3 regions of the Enterobacter sp. UPMP2052 genome follow, and region 2 is predicted to be linked to each of the others. Evidence: predicted binding sites of a transcription regulator. Region 2 holds the regulator's gene; each other region holds the start of a gene.

Region 1 (3,638 bases), 390 kb from region 2:
TGACAATTAAAACAGGGTTGATAGTGGCGGCATTACTGATGCTGGCAGGCTGTAACGCGCCCGCGCAACGCACAGCCGTGGAGACCTGCAAAGCAGATAACCAGATGCAGCAGACCACGCTCTATTTCGGTTTAAACCGTCCTGCTGGCGCGCAGATCACCGGCAACGAGTGGCAGCAGTTTGTCGATCAGGACGTGACGCCGCGTTTTCGCGACGGCTTAACGGTGTTTGACGCGCGCGGTCAGTGGCTGGGTAACGATGGAAAAGTGGCGCGGGAGCCAAGCAAAGCGCTGATGCTAATCCATGCTCACGATGCGCAGAGCGAAAAGAATATCGAAGCGTTGCGCGGGATCTATAAATCTCGCTTCGCGCAGGAGTCGGTGATGCGGGTCGATCAGCCGGTGTGCGTGCAGTTTTAATAAAACCAGGCCTGGTGGCGGCTACGCCTTACCGGGCCTACAAATCCCGTAGACCCGTGCAAGCGAAGCGCCACCCGGCAAAGCATCTTACAATACCAGCCCCGCAAAACTCGCCGACAGCAGGCTCACCAGCGTTGCGCCATACACCAGACGCAGACCGAAGCGCGAGACCACGTTGCCCTGACGCTCGTTAAGGCCTTTAATCGCTCCGGCGACAATGCCGATAGACGCAAAGTTAGCGAACGACACCAGGAAGACGGATAAAATGCCCAGCCCGCGCGGTGACATCTGATGGGCAATTTTTTGCAGCTCAATCATCGCCACAAACTCGTTCGCCACCAGTTTGGTTGCCATAATGCTGCCGGCGTGCAAGGCATCGTGGAGCGGGATCCCAATAAGCCACGCCAGTGGATAGAAGACGTAGCCCAGGATCTGCTGGAAGCTCATACCAAATACGCTGGAGAAGAGGGCGTTGACCGCACTAATCAGCGCAATAAAGCCAATCAGCATCGCCAGAATAATCATCGCTACTTTAAACCCGGCCAGAATATATTCGCCGAGCATTTCAAAGAAGCTTTGCGATTCATGCAGTTTTTCCAGCTTAATCTCTGATTCCGCTTCCGGGCGCGCCGGGTTAATAATCGAGAGAATAATAAAGGTGCTGAACATGTTGAGAATAAGCGCCGCAACGACAAATTTGGCGTCGAGCATGGTCATATAGGCCCCGACAATCGACAGGGAAACGGTCGACATGGCGGTGGCAGCCATCGTAAACAGACGGCGCGAGGAGAGATCGCCCAGGACGCCTTTGTAAGCAATGAAGTTTTCCGACTGGCCGAGGATCAGCGAGCTTACCGCGTTAAACGATTCCAGCTTGCCCATGCCGTTCAGCTTTGACAGCAGCGTGCCGATCACGCGAATAAAAATCGGCAGAATACGCCAGTGCTGGAGAATACCAATCAGCGCCGAAATAAATATAATCGGGCACAGTACGCCGAGGAAAATAAACGCCAGCCCTTTTTCACCCATCCCCCCGAAGACAAAATTCGTCCCTTCGGCCGCGAATTTCAGCAGGGATTCAAAGAATCCCGAGACATAACGAATAATAAACAGGCCGCTTTGCGCGTGCAGGAAAAAAAAGGCCAGCGCAATTTCAATAACGATCAACTGTAAGACAAAGCGAATACGAATTTGGCGGCGATCGAAACTCACCAGCCAGGCAAGGGCGAGGATTATGACCAGCGCCAGCAGGAAATGGACAATGTTATACATAGTGTGGTTACGGTTGGTTTTTGAGGCGGACATTTAGCCACAGTGCCGATTAACCGTAAATGGGCATTTTCGTTATAACTTATAAACTTAATCATAACTACGCTAACTATTACCCGGCGATCCGTTTACATCTCGTCATCAAAACGCCCCATATTTCGCTTGTTTTTCTTTCCGCCGTAATGATAATCACTATCAAAAGAATTTACCTTTCTTTGCATCAGTTGACCGCGATAAACATTTAAGGTGTCGGCATGTTTGTTCCATTTCTCATTATGTTACGTGAAGGCCTTGAAGCGGCCCTGATTGTCAGCCTTATCGCCAGTTATCTGAAGCGAACCCAGCGCGGGCGCTGGATTGGCGTGATGTGGGTGGGCGTTTTTCTGGCGGCCGCACTCTGTCTGGGGTTGGGCATCCTTATCAACGAAACCACCGGCGAATTCCCGCAGCGGGAACAGGAGCTGTTTGAAGGGCTGGTCGCAGTGATTGCGGTGGTGATCCTCACCTGGATGGTGTTCTGGATGCGCAAAGTGTCGCGCAACGTGAAGGTGCAGCTGGAGCAGGCGGTGGACAACGCGCTGCAAAAAGGCAATCACCACGGCTGGGCGCTGATCGCGATGGTCTTTTTCGCCGTCGCGCGTGAGGGTCTGGAATCGGTGTTCTTCCTGCTGGCGGCATTCCAGCAGGATGTCGGCATCTGGCCGCCGCTGGGTGCCATGCTCGGGCTGGCAACCGCCGTCGTGCTCGGCTTTCTGCTCTACTGGGGCGGCATCCGCCTTAACCTGGGCGCGTTTTTCAAATGGACCAGCCTGTTTATTCTGCTGGTCGCGGCCGGGCTGGCGGCGGGGGCGATCCGCGCCTTCCATGAAGCCGGGCTGTGGAATCACTTCCAGGACGTGGCGTTTAACCTCAGCGGCATTCTCTCCACCCATTCTCTGACCGGAACGTTACTGGAAGGCATTTTTGGCTACCAGGAAACGCCGAGCATCAGCGAAGTGGCGGTGTACTTCCTCTACCTTATTCCGGCGCTGGTGCTGTTCTTTATGCCTTCGCGCCCCAGCACTCAGCCGTCGCAAATCGCGCCGTGAAGTGCACAATTTAGTTACAACATACTTTTAAACGGGAAAGGTCATGGCAATTCAATTTCGTCGTAGTGCGTTACAGGTTGGTATGGCGGCGCTCTTTGCGTCTGCATTATCCGCGCAGGCCGCTGATATTCCGCAGGTGAAAGTCACCGTGAATGATAAGCAGTGTGAACCGATGACCATCACGGTTAACAGCGGTAAAACCCAGTTTATTATTCAAAACCACAGTCAGAAGGCGCTGGAGTGGGAGATCCTCAAAGGCGTGATGGTGGTGGAAGAGCGCGAAAATATCGCGCCGGGCTTCACCCAGAAGATGACCGCTAACCTGCAACCGGGTGAATATGACATGACCTGCGGTCTGTTGACGAACCCGAAAGGGAAACTGATCGTTAAGGGCGAAGCCACTGCTGACGCGGCCAAAGGGGATGCCCTGCTGAGTCTGGGTGAGGCCATCACCGCGTATAAAGCGTATGTCACGAAAGAGACCGCGGATCTGGTTGCCGGGACAAAAGCCTTTACCGACGCGGTGAAAGCAGGGGATATCGAAAAAGCGAAATCCCTGTATGCCCCAACCCGCCAGCACTATGAGCGTATCGAACCGATTGCCGAGCTGTTCTCCGACCTCGACGGCAGTATTGATGCCCGCGAAGATGACTACGAGCAGAAAGCAGCCGATCCTAAATTCACCGGCTTCCACCGCCTTGAAAAAGCTCTGTTCGGCGACAACGCCACCAAAGGGATGGAGAAATACGCGGAGCAGTTGAACAGCGACGTGCTGGACCTGCAAAAACGCATCAGCGAGCTGGCGTTCCCACCGTCAAAAGTGGTGGGCGGAGCAGCAGGCCTGATTGAAGAAGTGGCGGCG
Region 2 (3,638 bases):
CAGAGGGCTTCCAGTCGTTGGCGTGTCGTTTTCGGTGATGTATGATGGCGCGCTTATCGCCCGGGCATTAACAGGGCGGCTTGTTTTCCCCCGAAGTCTCTGAATCATGGCCAAAGAACAAACGGACCGTACGACACTAGACCTGTTCGCGAATGAGCGTCGCCCGGGACGACCCAAGACGAATCCGCTTTCGCGTGATGAACAGCTGCGTATCAATAAACGCAACCAGCTTAAACGCGATAAAAATCGTGGGCTTAAGCGTGTCGAACTGAAGCTCAACGCTGACGCTGTCGATGCGCTAAACGAGCTGGCCTCCGCCCGTGATATCAGCCGCAGCGAATTGATTGAAGAGATGCTGATCGCTCAGCTCAACGCGTTACGCAGCAAGGCATAAGTCTGAAAAACCCCCGTATTTCCCTTTTCATGTAGCACAGAGTGCAGTCCTGCGCGATAGCTGTTTCCGCAGGGTTGCCAGTTCTGCTATTATTGCCCTTATCCGTGGACAAATTGCGCCACCATACCATTAAGTTTCAAGAGGTTATTTTACTCATGGCAATCATCGGCATTTTCTTCGGCAGTGATACCGGCAATACCGAAAATATCGCAAAAAACATTCAAAAACAGCTCGGTAAAGACGTTGCCGATGTACATGACATCGCCAAAAGCAGCAAAGAAGACCTCGAAGGTTATGACATCCTGCTGCTGGGTATCCCGACCTGGTACTACGGCGAGGCGCAGTGCGACTGGGACGATTTCTTCCCGACGCTCGAAGAAGTGGACTTCAACGGCAAGCTGGTCGCCCTGTTTGGCTGCGGCGACCAGGAAGATTATGCGGAATACTTCTGTGATGCGCTGGGCACCATCCGCGACATCATTGAGCCACGCGGCGCGGCGATTGTCGGCCACTGGCCAACGGCGGGCTACCACTTTGAAGCGTCCAAAGGCCTGGCAGACGACAACCACTTCGTGGGTCTGGCTATCGACGAAGATCGTCAGCCAGAACTGACCGCTGAGCGTGTCGAAAAATGGGTGAAGCAGGTCCGTGAAGAACTGAACCTCGACGACATTCTTAACGCCTGATTTTCCTGCGGCGCAACTGCGGTTGCGCCCGCATGCCAGGTAAAACCGATTAAATTAATTGCTACAAACTTTTAACTTTTTCGCTCAGACCTGTACAATATCCCCCTGATAAAAAGTGGGCTCCATCGAACAAGTTTGTTGGTGATACCACGTTTTTATAAGCATACTTTGCCTGAGACTTGCAGTTTTCATTTAGCCATGGCAGTTCTATAATGAGACGCATTATCCCAGGTGCATTTTCTGTCACTTCTTCTTTTGAAGTGAAACGTTTAGCAACAGGACAGATTCCGCATGACCGACAACAATACCGCATTAAAGAAGGCTGGCCTGAAAGTAACGCTTCCTCGGTTAAAAATCCTTGAAGTGCTTCAGGGGCCAGACAATCACCATGTCAGTGCGGAAGACCTTTACAAGCGTCTTATCGACATGGGCGAAGAAATTGGGCTGGCAACCGTTTATCGTGTGCTGAACCAGTTTGATGACGCGGGCATTGTTACCCGTCATAATTTCGAAGGCGGTAAATCTGTTTTCGAGCTGACCCAGCAACACCACCACGATCATCTGATCTGCCTCGACTGCGGCAAGGTCATTGAGTTCAGCGATGATTCTATTGAATCACGCCAGCGTGAAATTGCCGCGCGCCACGGTATCCGTCTGACTAACCACAGCCTGTACCTGTATGGACACTGTGCGGAAGGCGATTGCCGCGAAGATGAGCACGCGCACGACGCGAAATAAGCAAACTTTCATACTCTGAGCCAGCCGCAAGGTTGGCTTTTTTTTTGCCTTAAAAAGCCCAGTGGCGCTGCGCTTACCGGGCCTACGGGCGATGACACCTCTGTAGGTTCGGTAAACGCAGCGCCACCGGGCGTCAAACAGCGCTATTGGTTATTATTACGAATTTCCTGCCAGATCTTATCGCAACGCTTCTCGACTTCCTGCTCGTTACCGGTCTGACGCGCCTGAATACAGGCCTGGTAATCCATCACGCGGACATTCTCCTGCGTCGCGAACTGTTCATGCGCTTTCTCTTTCTTCAGCACATTCAGCACGCTCTGGCAGGCTTCAACTTTCTCCGGCGAGCCTTGCGCGGTATTGATACAGGCGCTATAGGCCTCTTTCAGACGCGAATCTTCTTTCGGGGCCTGAGGCTGCGCACAGGCCACCAGCCCTGTTGCCAGCATCGCGACCATGACTACTTTTCTTTTCATCTGCCGTCTCCGTTTCGGCGGGCCACGCCCGCCGGGGTTTCATCAGAAAATAGTGAATGGCGCGATGACCATGAATTTCACGTCACGTTCATCCTGGAAGATATTGCCGTAACCGCCCGCATAGCTTGGGATATCGGAGTGGTTGTCATACTGCGTGAAGTGCAGTTTGAACATGGTGCCCTTGGCACGCCCGTCCTGCAGGGTGTAGCTAGCATCCAGACTGTAGGAGGACTCTTTCAGGCGGTAATTAGGATCGTAGTACGCATCCGGGGTTGCCATATCAGCAGGCTTCGCGTCCCACGCGTAAGCATAAGAAGCACCGACCGCCCAGCCTGGCAGATTCCAGTTTTTCAGGTCATACATTGCACCGAAGAAGACGGCTTTTTCACCGTCGGCGTTGAAGTCAGAGCGGTTATCCCACCAGATATCCAGACGACCGTTTGATGAGGCGTATGTTGGGGTCATACGCTGCAGGAAGTAACCCTGCTGCCCTTCCGCCTTCACCCACGTCCCTTCCAGACGCAGGTCAACCTGGCCCACCTTGTAACCGAAGGTCAGCGCCTGCAGCCATGCGGTACCGTCGTAGATATCGTTAACGGTGCCGTTGCTGGCTTTATCACGCGTGCCATAGAACTGATAGCTGGTGCTCAGCGGGCTGCCCACAACGTCGAATTTGTAGCTGGCTTTCGCGAAATACTGATCGATATAGCCTTCAGCCTGTCCGAAGGCGGCTTCCAGTACCAGGTCGTTTTTGAAGTCATACTTCGCACCCAGGGAGTGGAGGTAGTCCACTTTAGTGGTTTTATCGTTCTGGTAGAACTTATCCATCTCAATGTGCCACGGCGCTTTGTACTCGTTGGTCCACATATAGGAGAAGCTCAGCGCCCCGGCGTCACCGTAGTCAAAATTGGCCCCCGCTTCTGCGCCCTGATAGGTACCCGGCATGAAGCTCCAGTGTGGGGCTAGCAGCGTCTGTCCGGTTGGCTGAATATAACCTGCGCGCGCCCATACCGGGCCGTATTTGAATTTCGCCGCGGCCTTATAGAGGCTGATGCCGCTCTTATCCCCGGACCAGTCTTCGTCATAGGCTTTATTGCTGGAGGAGAATGCGATTTCGTTCGGGTGACCGCTGTCGCCGTTTTCCGCCATTTCTATTGCGGTAAACGCCGCAATATCCAGGCCAAACATATCCGCGGCATAACCCGACTGGAAGTCCAGGTTGGCGTTCCAGGTGGAGTGTGAAAGGTTGGTTTTGTATTTGTCTTCAGTGACGTCTTTACGGTCACGCTCACGCTGCCAGTAATAAATTCCGCCCGTGAGGGTTGAATCATCAATGAAACCTTCTGC
Region 3 (3,638 bases), 1.4 Mb from region 2:
AAGAACGCTTGAGGAGAGCAAACGAAACTATCTGCTCAGCCGCATTGTGGTCTCCGACAGCGAACGGGCGTGGATTGACCATCACCGCTTAGCGATTACGCTGCCCGGGAATGAGAATTACGCGCCGCTTATCTGGAAGGACCGACGGGGCTACCACGGGACGGCGATTGACTTAATCAATGACATGCGTGACCTGCTGGGTCTTAAGGTCGACGTTACCTTTATCGATAACTATGCCAGCAACCTGCCCCGCGAGGCGTGGCCGGTACGTCTGGTGGATATTTCGGAGCGTGACGATGCTGAACATGCCCGGGGGCGCATTGGCCCGGACATTGTCTGGCACAACGTCTACTACAATGCCATCGGCAGGCCGTTTTTATGGGATGAGGAGAGCATTCGCAGCCAGCGCGTCGGGGTGCTGGAGGGATCTTTCGCCGCCACCTATCTGCCGCAGCGGTTTGGCAGCGATGCGATCGTGGTGACGCGCCGCAGCATTGACGAGCTGATCGATGCGATTGAGGATAACAAAATCGATTTTATCCTCGGCGATCTTAGCTCGCTTGAAACGACACTTCGCGGGAATGAGCTGTTTCGTGGGGTATTAAAGGTGGCGGGCGTGACCCGCTCAGAATATATCATCGGTCCGTGGGTCGACCCCGATCATCCACTGTTTCACCTTCTGACCCAAATCCATCGTCTGTCGGAGTTCCGAACGCAGATTGAACGGCGTGCGGACGATAGCCCCTTCCCGAGCCTGACGAAAAACACGCTTAAAATCATCAGCGTGATTTTGCTGATCGCCGCACTTTTCAGCCTCGGCATGCTGATAATGATGCGCCGCCATATCCGCAAAAGCCGTATCGTTAACCGGAACATGGTGCAGGCTCTGGAGAGGGTCAACCGCGCCCACGACGACGAAACCGGCAGCCATATTCAGCGGGTGGCAAAATACTGCGGGCTAATGGCCCGGGAATTGGGGCTTTCAGGCCAGACGGTGCGCGACATTGAGCACTTTGCTTCTTTACACGACGTGGGAAAAATCGCGGTGCCGGACCGCATCCTGCGCAAGCAAGGCCCGCTAACCGCCGAGGAGTTTGCCGAAATGAAGCTCCATACGCTGAAAGGCTGGCGTATTATTCAGGGGCTTGAACTGGGCGCGGTGGCGGAGAATCTTATCCATTTTCACCACGAAAAATGGGACGGCAGCGGTTACCCGGAGGGGCTGCGCGGGGAGCAAATCCCACTTGAAGCGCGGATCCTCGCTCTGGCCGACGTGTATGACGCCCTGCGGCAAAAGCGGGTCTATAAGCCGAGTTTTTCTCACGAAGAGGCGTGCGAGGTGATCTTCAAGGGGGCCGGGCGGCATTTCGATCCGCAGCTTGTCGCGCTGTTCCGTCTGCATCATGAGCGGTTCAGGACGATTTTTGACGAAATGGCCGACTAATACCCTTCGTTGCAAAGAGAAAGCGCTGTTTGGCTGGCTATTCCTGGCATTGCTGTGGTCATCAATCGGTACGATAACCTCTTTACAGTCATGTAGAGCGAACCATGAAAAGACTTTTCGTTGCCGGTACAGTTTTGCTTCTTGCGGGATGCAGCGTAACCCGTCAGGCCCAGGTAAGCAGCCTGGACGCGCCAAACGGCGTCGTTCGTCTGGACTACGGTCAGGCGCCGTTGCAGAACGCCCATTATGACGAGTATGTCACTCACGGCACGGCGACCAAAGCCTGTCAAAGCATGGGATATTCCGCCGCCTCCGCCTATGGCCAGCCCATTAAAACCTGTACGCTGATCGGCGGCTCCCTGTGTTTGAATGAAACAGTGACCATTCAGTACAAATGCATGGGCTATGCGATTAACCCTGGCGTCACTAATCCGTGGTATTAATTCCTGCTGCCAGTGACCGCTGGCAGACTCTTTTATCAGGAACAAAAACAATTCTCATTAATATAAATTAATGGAGTGCCAATGCGTGTTATTCCCATTCGTATTTTTAATAAAAATCTATTTATTTTACTTTTTGCAAATATTTAAATAACAAATTATAGTGACGCTCATCCTGAACCCGAAATAATAACGTGGAGCGGCACCGTGCTTAAACCTGAAATGATCGACAAGCTCAATACCCAAATGAACCTCGAGCTTTATTCCTCCCTGCTTTATCAACAGATGAGCGCCTGGTGCAGCTATCACAGTTTCGAAGGTGCCGCCGCGTTTCTGCGTCGCCACGCGCAGGAAGAGATGACGCACATGCAGCGCCTGTTTGACTATCTGACCGATACGGGCAGCCTGCCGCGTATTGATACGGTGGCCTCGCCGGTCGCGGAATACGGCTCGCTGGATGAACTGTTCCGCGCCACGTACGAGCACGAGCAGCTGATCACGCAGAAAATTAACGAACTGGCGCACGCCGCCATGACCAGTCAGGATTATCCAACCTTTAATTTCCTGCAGTGGTACGTTGCTGAGCAGCATGAAGAAGAGAAGCTGTTTAAATCGGTGCTGGATAAATTATCCCTGGCCGGTAAATCGGGTGAAGGTCTCTACTTTATTGATAAAGAACTTTCCACGCTTGATACCCAGAATTAATTCCACAAACGGTGCTGATCCTTCAGCACCGTTTTTTTAATGGCGGCAGATTTTACTTTCGTGCGTTGAGAAGCCCTCAGCAACGGGAATAAATTTACCCCTGGCCGCGAGAAATGCGACTAACTCCGACGCCGTCATATCCGATGCCGAACAGGTATGAAAACGCGCAGCTTCACCAAAGCGCGCATGAATAGCCTCAATCAGACTCTTCTCAGAATACTGCTCACCTGACTCAATCATCATCGTGAGTACGTCGTGCCCGTGAATTGACATCTTAACCTCCTCAAAAGAAACCGCGAGACTACCCTTACTACGTCACGCGCGCCTTGCGCTGGCTCAGGTTTCGCTTAACGCCTCACACTGTAATTAATGCTTTACACACCTTGTAACGTGGATTTGACGAGCCAGCGCTTTTCCCTTACTCTGCGCCGCAGATTGGGTCGCGATATCGAATGGCTGTAGAGGAAAGTGTGAAGAACAGAACCCTGGGAAGTATTTTTATCGTCGCCGGAACCACAATTGGCGCAGGAATGTTGGCGATGCCGCTGGCGGCGGCCGGTGTGGGATTCAGCGTGACGCTACTGCTGTTGGTCGGGCTTTGGGCGCTGATGTGCTATACCGCTCTGCTGCTGCTGGAGGTTTATCAGCATGTGCCTGCCGACACGGGTCTGGGTTCGCTGGCTGCCCGCTACCTTGGGCGATACGGTCAGTGGATCGCAGGCGTTAGCATGATGTTCCTGATGTATGCCCTGACCGCCGCCTACATCAGCGGGGCCGGAGAGCTGATTGCCTCCAGCATTAACGACGCGTTCGGTTTCAACATTTCACCCGCAACCGGTGTGATCTTCTTTACCCTTATCGGCGGCGGCGTGGTGTGCGTGGGGACATCGCTGGTCGATCTGTTCAATCGCTTTCTGTTCAGCGCCAAAATTCTCTTTCTGATTGCCATGCTGGTGCTGCTGGCACCGCATATCCACAAGGTTAACCTGCTGACGTTACCTCTTGAAAAAGGGCTGGCCTTGTCCGCCATCCCGGTCATTTTCACCTCG

What was found. The regulator Fur, encoded in region 2, represses iron uptake genes when iron is present. The targets are predictions, from matches to a motif close to ATAATAATGAGAACNACTATCAA.
Region 1: efeU (iron uptake transporter permease EfeU) is a predicted target of Fur. The motif match lies at 1,865-1,887, and genes of this name have one in related genera.
Region 3: ftnA (non-heme ferritin) is a predicted target of Fur. The motif match lies at 1,929-1,951, and genes of this name have one in related genera.

What each region holds. Positions count from the first base shown of each region.
Region 1 covers NZ_JBSKJR010000001.1:1,643,376-1,647,013, reverse strand. The annotation lists gene ACWKX3_RS07740 (DUF3574 domain-containing protein) at 1-419, shown strand, start outside; gene ACWKX3_RS07735 (NupC/NupG family nucleoside CNT transporter) at 507-1,691, opposite strand; gene efeU (iron uptake transporter permease EfeU) at 1,943-2,776, shown strand; gene efeO (iron uptake system protein EfeO) at 2,820-3,638, shown strand, end outside.
Region 2 covers NZ_JBSKJR010000001.1:2,036,570-2,040,207, forward strand. The annotation lists gene ybfE (LexA regulated protein) at 107-394, shown strand; gene fldA (flavodoxin FldA) at 550-1,080, shown strand; gene fur (ferric iron uptake transcriptional regulator) at 1,372-1,818, shown strand; gene chiQ (ChiQ/YbfN family lipoprotein) at 1,962-2,291, opposite strand; gene chiP (chitoporin ChiP) at 2,334-3,638, opposite strand, start outside.
Region 3 covers NZ_JBSKJR010000001.1:610,230-613,867, reverse strand. The annotation lists gene ACWKX3_RS02770 (HD domain-containing phosphohydrolase) at 1-1,444, shown strand, start outside; gene yecR (YecR family lipoprotein) at 1,549-1,887, shown strand; gene ftnA (non-heme ferritin) at 2,092-2,589, shown strand; gene ACWKX3_RS02755 (YecH family metal-binding protein) at 2,626-2,862, opposite strand; gene tyrP (tyrosine transporter TyrP) at 3,060-3,638, shown strand, end outside.